3 regions of the Rhizobium sp. 22-785-1 genome follow, and region 1 is predicted to be linked to each of the others. Evidence: predicted binding sites of a transcription regulator. Region 1 holds the regulator's gene; each other region holds the start of a gene.
What was found. Region 1 encodes LexA, which represses DNA repair genes until DNA is damaged. Its sites were predicted from a motif close to TGTTCNNNNTGTGTTCNG; they were not measured.

Region 1 (2,268 bases):
CTTGTAAACCAGCCCGATGCCGAGCTTGGCGCACAATTCGTGAAGTGTGCCGGCAATCATGAAAGCATGGTCGCGGCTTTCCATCTGGCACGGGCCGGCAATCAGCGAAAACCGCTCCGTGTTGGAGAAGGATACAGCGCCTTTTCCCTCGCCAGCGACCACTTTCAAATTGTTCTTTACAGTCATCTCATTCCTCACGACTCATGCGCCGGACATCGCCGGCAACCGCAACTTTGCGAGCATGCAAAGGCCTTACAACATCAGCCCGAAAATCGGAATCAATTTTCCAGCTTTTCAGGCTTGATACCTTGCGCCAGCAACATGCGACAGACATTCTCGCTGTTCTCACCTCCAGAGAAAGTTGGGCCGGTTACGATGCCTTCCAGGCCTTCTTCGCACGCTGGCTTCGGCCTGCTCCTTACTCGTCCTGCGAGACGCGCTTCTAACCAAGCTGAGCGATCAACCTGCTGCTCGCCATCGTCGTGTTCAGGAGGATGCTGTCATATTCCTAGCGGCAAGCTTCCACATTTGCGCGGAAACAGGACAGCAAAACGGCAAGCCCGAACGTTTGCGGAATTTTAAGGGATTGCAGAACACATATGGAACATATAGTGTTCGTTCTGTATTTGTTTCGCGAATCTTCGCAACGCATTCCAAGGGTTTTCTCATGCTCACGCGCAAACAGCAGGAACTGCTCCTATTCATTCATGAACGAATGAAAGAGTCCGGCGTGCCGCCGTCTTTCGATGAGATGAAAGATGCCCTGGACCTCGCTTCCAAATCCGGTATTCACCGTCTGATCACCGCCTTGGAGGAGCGCGGCTTCATCCGCCGTCTGCCGAACCGGGCAAGAGCGCTGGAGGTTATCAAACTCCCGGAAGCCTATTCCGCACCCGCGCAGAAGCCCGTACGTGGATTCTCCCCAAGCGTGATCGAGGGCAGCCTCGGAAAGCCGAAAGCGCCGGAACCTGCTCCTGCCCCGAAGCCAGTAAATGATGCGATTTCAAGCGCGGTCACCGTTCCTGTGATGGGACGCATCGCTGCCGGTGTTCCGATCTCCGCCATTCAGAACAATACCCACGATGTTGCCGTGCCGGTGGACATGATCGGAACGGGTGAACATTACGCATTGGAAGTCAAGGGTGACTCCATGATCGAGGCCGGCATCTTCGATGGAGACACCGTGATCATACGCAACGGCAGCACGGCCAATCCTGGAGACATCATCGTCGCTCTTGTGGATGATGAGGAAGCGACGTTGAAACGGTTCCGCCGCAAGGGTGCTTCGATAGCCCTGGAGGCCGCGAACCCGGCCTATGAAACCCGTATCTTTGGGCCCGACAGGGTCAAAATTCAGGGCAAACTTGTGGGTCTCATTCGCCGTTATCACTGACCGGTGACTGAAGGCACCCCTACATCGGACCGGTTGAGCGCAGTAATCTCAGAACAAAACCAAAAAAGCAGGTCATCGCCTGCTTTTTTTGTATTCCGCGCGTCAACGGAGACAGAAGCAATGATGGGACAATGAAACTGCACGGGTCTATCGCCCTTCTTCGGTTCGGCCTGTCGATTTCCGATCGCGATCGAAACGGCGCAATGCGGGGAAATCCGGAAGCCATGCCTCACGGCGGATTGTCCAAAGCTCGTAGGTCGGCTCAAATTGATCCGGCTCATCGAGTGAACCGAGATTGACCTCTACTTCGTCGCCGCTCCGGCCAAAAACCGGTGAACCGCAATCGGGGCAAAAAAAGCGGCCATTGTAGCTGCGAGTGTCTCCATCGATCGTTACGGCATCCTCTGGAAAAATTGCCGAGGCGAGAAAGAGCGCACCATGATGTTTGCGACAATCCATGCAATGACAAATCCCGACACGATAGGGCTGACCGACGAGAGATAGCCTTACCTTGCCGCAGGCACAGCCGGCAGACCTCACCACCATGTTATTCCTCCTACTTCACGATACCTAGCCACCGAACACCGAACTTCGAATGAAGTTCAAATCCCACCACTCACGGCGACTGTCTTTGCTCTTCGACAGACCGACACATCAAATAATGTGAAGACCGCTATTCGTGATCCGGCCTGTAACTCCCTGTGGGACCGCGCTACGAGATTACTGACAAATGTTGTCACCCGCGAAAACCCAAGCATTGTCCGCATGAGACTGCGCAACGGTATGCAGCAGTGAGAGGCGCTCTAATATCGAACGAGGGCATATGCGCGGATCTGAATGATTGGGACGCGCTTCAACGTGAACCAGCGCCGGAA
Region 2 (2,268 bases), on a different contig from region 1:
GCCTGATCGGCAGTGATTTCGTTTTCGAACTCGATATTGACCGATTCCGAATGGCCGATGAAGACAGGCACGCGCACGGCCGTGCAGGTCACCTTGATCTTCGGGTCCAGCATCTTCTTGGTTTCTGCCAGAACCTTCCACTCTTCCTTCGTGTAACCGTCTTCCATGAAGACATCGATATGCGGAATGACGTTGAAGGCAATGCGCTTGGTGAACTTCTTGGTTTCAACAGGGTCAGCCACGAAGACCGCACGAGTCTGCTGGAACAGCTCGTCCATGCCTTCCTTGCCAGCGCCAGAGACGGACTGGTACGTGGAGACAACTACGCGCTTGATCTTGGCAGCATCGTGCAGCGGCTTCAGCGCCACGACGAGTTGCGCCGTCGAGCAATTCGGGTTGGCAATGATGTTCTTCTTCTTGAAGCCCTCGACGGCGTCGGCGTTGACTTCCGGCACGATCAGCGGAACGTCCTGATCGTAGCGCCAGGCAGAGGAGTTATCGATAACGACGCAACCCTGCGCTCCGATCTTCGGGGACCACTTCTTAGACACATCGCCGCCAGCAGACATCAGGCAGATGTCGGTATCGGAGAAATCGTAGTTTTCGAGATTGGAAACCTTCAGCGTACGGTCGCCGTAAGACACTTCCGTGCCCTGGCTACGGGCAGAGGCCAGTGGAACGACTTCGTCTGCCGGGAACCCACGTTCCGCCAGAATATTCAGCATTTCGCGCCCGACATTGCCGGTGGCGCCTGCGATTGCAACTTTGAAACCCATGATCAAGCTCTCTTTCTGCCTCTCCTCTTTTTGGTGAGGGGGAGCCGCCAAACCGCGGCTTCCTTTCCCCGGCCAAACCGGGGAGAGAGCGGCGGGCCAGAGACGTCAGACGGTTTTAATCGTCGTTTTGGCCGTAATTCGGATGGAATAGGAAAGGCGCGCAGGATCGCCGGCTGAACCCGCCGGGCTTTGCATGACGGTCATGTGCTGAACATGTCGCATGACGTTGCGCTCCTTTTCGTGCGAAAGCTATTAGGAGGTTTGTCTTTTCTGTCAAGCGCAAACATAGCCGCCGCCTGGCAGGTTTATCGGGTTTTTGCCGACAAGTTTGCGCACGCCGCAGCGCAGATAATGTGGTCGGTCTAGTTGTCATACAGGTTACCAGCCGTGGCCGTGAACGATCTCAAACGCCACCCGGCGTAAGAACATCGAATCTGACCCTTATGTTCTTGTTTTATTCTCCTTCCCATGCCAAGTTAACTGCACGATAGGGTAGAGCCGTGCGGACGGCGAATACGGCTGTGGGGGCCATTCATGGTAGCGCGCGTCAATACAATTGCGTTTCAGGGTATCGAGGGCGTCCCTGTCGAAGTTCAGGTCATGGTCGCACCTGGCAAAGTCGGAATGCAGATCGTCGGCCTGCCGGATAAGGCTGTCGCCGAAAGCCGCGAACGTGTCCAGGCGGCACTTCACGCATCCGGCCTCGCCATGCCCGCCAAGCGGGTCACGGTCAATCTCGCCCCTGCCGATCTTCCCAAGGAAGGCTCGCATTTTGACCTCCCAATCGCGCTTGGCCTTATGGCCGCACTTGGCGCCATTCCGGCAGAGGCGCTCAACCGCTTCGTCGTGTTGGGAGAACTTAATCTGGACGGCACGATCGGTGCGGTGGCAGGTGCTCTTCCAGCGGCGATTGCCGCCAACACGCAAGACAAGGGTCTGATCTGCCCCGCCGATAGCGGACCCGAAGCAGCATGGGCGGGTGCCGATATCGACATCCTTGCGCCGCGCAGCCTGATTGCCATCGCCAACCATTTTCGCGGCACGCAACTTCTCTCAAGACCGGTTCCCGCCATTCGCGCCAACCCGGATAATCTGCCGGACCTGGCAGACATCAAAGGCCAGGAGAGCGCGAAACGCGCGCTCGAGGTTGCGGCAGCCGGTGGTCACAATCTCCTGATGGTTGGCCCGCCCGGCTCCGGCAAATCCATGCTGGCCTCCCGTCTGCCTTCAATTCTGCCACCGCTTTCGGCTTCTGAACTTCTCGAAGTCTCGATGGTACATTCGATCGCAGGCCAACTTTCCGGCGGTAAACTCTCCGATCGACGCCCGTTTAGAACACCGCACCACTCGGCGACTATGGCCGCCCTTGTCGGCGGAGGGTTGCGCGCCAAGCCGGGCGAGGCCTCGCTCGCCCACCACGGGGTGCTGTTTCTCGACGAATTTCCAGAATTCTCGCCGCAGGTGCTGGATGCGTTGCGCCAACCGCTCGAAA
Region 3 (2,268 bases), on a different contig from region 1:
GCCAGGCCGAGCTTCTCAAGTGGGCGAAGTGCATAGGTGATCTCGTCCATGAATTGCGAGATGCTCACACTTGCGGTTACGGCGGTCGCCAGCAATGTCAGAGCGCTCAACCTCAAAAGCGTGACGGTGGCATCCATCGCAGGGATCAGCAGAAAGCTGAACGTGGCGATGATCGCGATCGTCAGAAAGACCGGGCGAAGGCGGGAGAGCGTTTCGCGCAACCCCAGTTGCGCCTGCCAGAGAATGAAGCCTGCCAGAATGACCGCAATGCTCAGGATTAACGTATCACGCGTGAGAAACAGGCCGGCGCTGAAGGCTGCCAGCGTCAACAGCTTCACGCGGGGCGAGAGCCTGTAGAGCCAGCCCGTTCCCTCGGCGTAAAGGCTTCTCATGAGAGCGCGATCTCCCGGTACCGGGCAATCACCTCTTCCGGCTCGCCATCCAAAACAAGCCTAGCCTGATGAAAGAGCAGAACGCGGTCGAACGTTTGAAGCAGGGGAAGGTCATGGGTAATGACCAACACATCCTGCTCCAAGCCGAGGATAGTCCGCTCCACCACCGCGCGGTTCTTCAGATCGAGTTGATTCGTCGGCTCGTCCAGGATCAGGATGTTTGGGCCGGTGATGGATAGCGCCGCAAGCGCTGCAAGCTGCAACTCGCCCCCCGATAGTCCATGGGCACGGCGGTCTGAGAGATGGGCGATGCCGAAACGCTGCAAGGTTGCCGCCACAGCCGCATCGACAGCGATTTTGCCAACGCCGCGGTTCTTCAGTCCAAACGCAATATCGTCGCGAATGATCGGTAGGATGATCTGGTTTTGCGGGTTCTGGAAGACAAAGCCCACCTGTTTCAAGACAGCATCGGCATCCTTGATCGTATCAAGCCCATTGACGATGACCCTGCCGGTGCTGGGCTTGGTAAGGCCGTTGATCAATCGGGCAAAGGTGGTCTTGCCCGAACCATTCAGGCCGATCACGCCAATGCGTCGCTCCGACAGCGAAAGATCGAGCGGCGCAAGCGCTGTTCGCCCCTCGAAGGTCACACTCGCATTCTGGAACTGAATGTCCACGCCGTTTCCCCTAATCGTCCGTTGCGCTTCTATAAACACAAAGACGCTTTGGCGAAATAAAGAACAAAAAAAGAACATTGATTTCGAGGCGGGAGACTCCTAGAGTTCAGGGCATGGCGATTCTGGTTTCCAACGAAGCAGCACGGCGTATTTTCCTGGCGAGACAGGGTCTTTCGGCACCGCCGAACAGGGCGCTGTCGAAGGATGGATTGCTCGAACTTATCACGACGCTGGGCTTCGTGCAGGTGGATAGCATCGCCACGGTAGAGCGAGCCCATCACCAGATCATCTTCTCCAGAAACCAGACCTACAAGCGGGAGCATCTGACCGCGCTCCTGGAAAAAGACCGAACGCTTTTCGAGCACTGGACGCATGACGCGTCGATCGTTCCGACAGCCTTTTATCCCTACTGGAAACACCGATTCCGTCGCCGCGAACCGATCATGCAGGAGCGCTGGCGTAAATGGCACGGGGAGGGGTTCGATTCCGCCTTCGAGGAAACCTACCGGCACATTGCCGAAAACGGTGCAGTCATGTCGCGCGACATGAAGGCAGAGGATCATCAATCCGGTGGCTGGTGGAACTGGCATCCGTCCAAGAAGGCACTTGAATATATGTGGCACACCGGCAGGCTTTCGATTGCCCGCCGTGTGAACTTTCAGAAGGTTTACGATCTCTCAGAACGCGTCATTCTGAAGGAGCATTACGATCGGGACGTCAGTCATGAGGGGTTCATCGATTGGGCCTGCCGTGAGGCGCTATCCCGCCTGGGCTTTGCGACATCGGGAGAAATTTCCGCTTTCTTCGATCTGGTAACGCCGAATGAGGCGAAGGACTGGGTGATGGGTCACCGGGACGAATTGGTCGAGGTCTCGTTGATCTCTGCCAATGGCGCGAAGGAGCGCGCATCCTACGCCTTTTCGAGTTTCGCACAGGAGATGGAGGCGGAGGCGTCACTCGAGCCGCCGCAGCGGGTCCGGGTTCTCAGCCCCTTCGATCCGCTGTTGCGCAACCGCGCCCGCACCGAACGCCTTTTCGCCTTCTTCTATCGTATCGAAGTCTTCGTGCCGGAGCCGAAGCGCCAATATGGCTACTATGTCTTCCCGCTTCTCGAAGGCGATCGCATGATCGGACGCATCGACATGAAGGCCGAGCGCAAGAACGGTTCGCTCGACGTCAGACGGCTCTGGCTGGAAAAG

Region 2: a site for LexA is predicted at 1,221-1,238, ahead of ACQZ5M_RS19770 (YifB family Mg chelatase-like AAA ATPase). Genes of this name have one in related genera too.
Region 3: a site for LexA is predicted at 1,129-1,146, ahead of ACQZ5M_RS20435 (energy-coupling factor ABC transporter ATP-binding protein). Genes of this name have one in related genera too.

What each region holds. Positions count from the first base shown of each region.
Region 1 is NZ_JBNWDI010000001.1:348,949-351,216, forward strand. It holds gene kdsA (3-deoxy-8-phosphooctulonate synthase) at 1-186, opposite strand, end outside; gene lexA (transcriptional repressor LexA) at 668-1,393, shown strand; gene ACQZ5M_RS01655 (GFA family protein) at 1,541-1,939, opposite strand.
Region 2 is NZ_JBNWDI010000012.1:51,880-54,147, forward strand. It holds gene ACQZ5M_RS19765 (aspartate-semialdehyde dehydrogenase) at 1-776, opposite strand, end outside; gene ACQZ5M_RS19770 (YifB family Mg chelatase-like AAA ATPase) at 1,311-2,268, shown strand, end outside.
Region 3 is NZ_JBNWDI010000013.1:81,353-83,620, reverse strand. It holds gene ACQZ5M_RS20440 (energy-coupling factor transporter transmembrane component T family protein) at 1-392, opposite strand, end outside; gene ACQZ5M_RS20435 (energy-coupling factor ABC transporter ATP-binding protein) at 389-1,069, opposite strand; gene ACQZ5M_RS20430 (winged helix-turn-helix domain-containing protein) at 1,183-2,268, shown strand, end outside.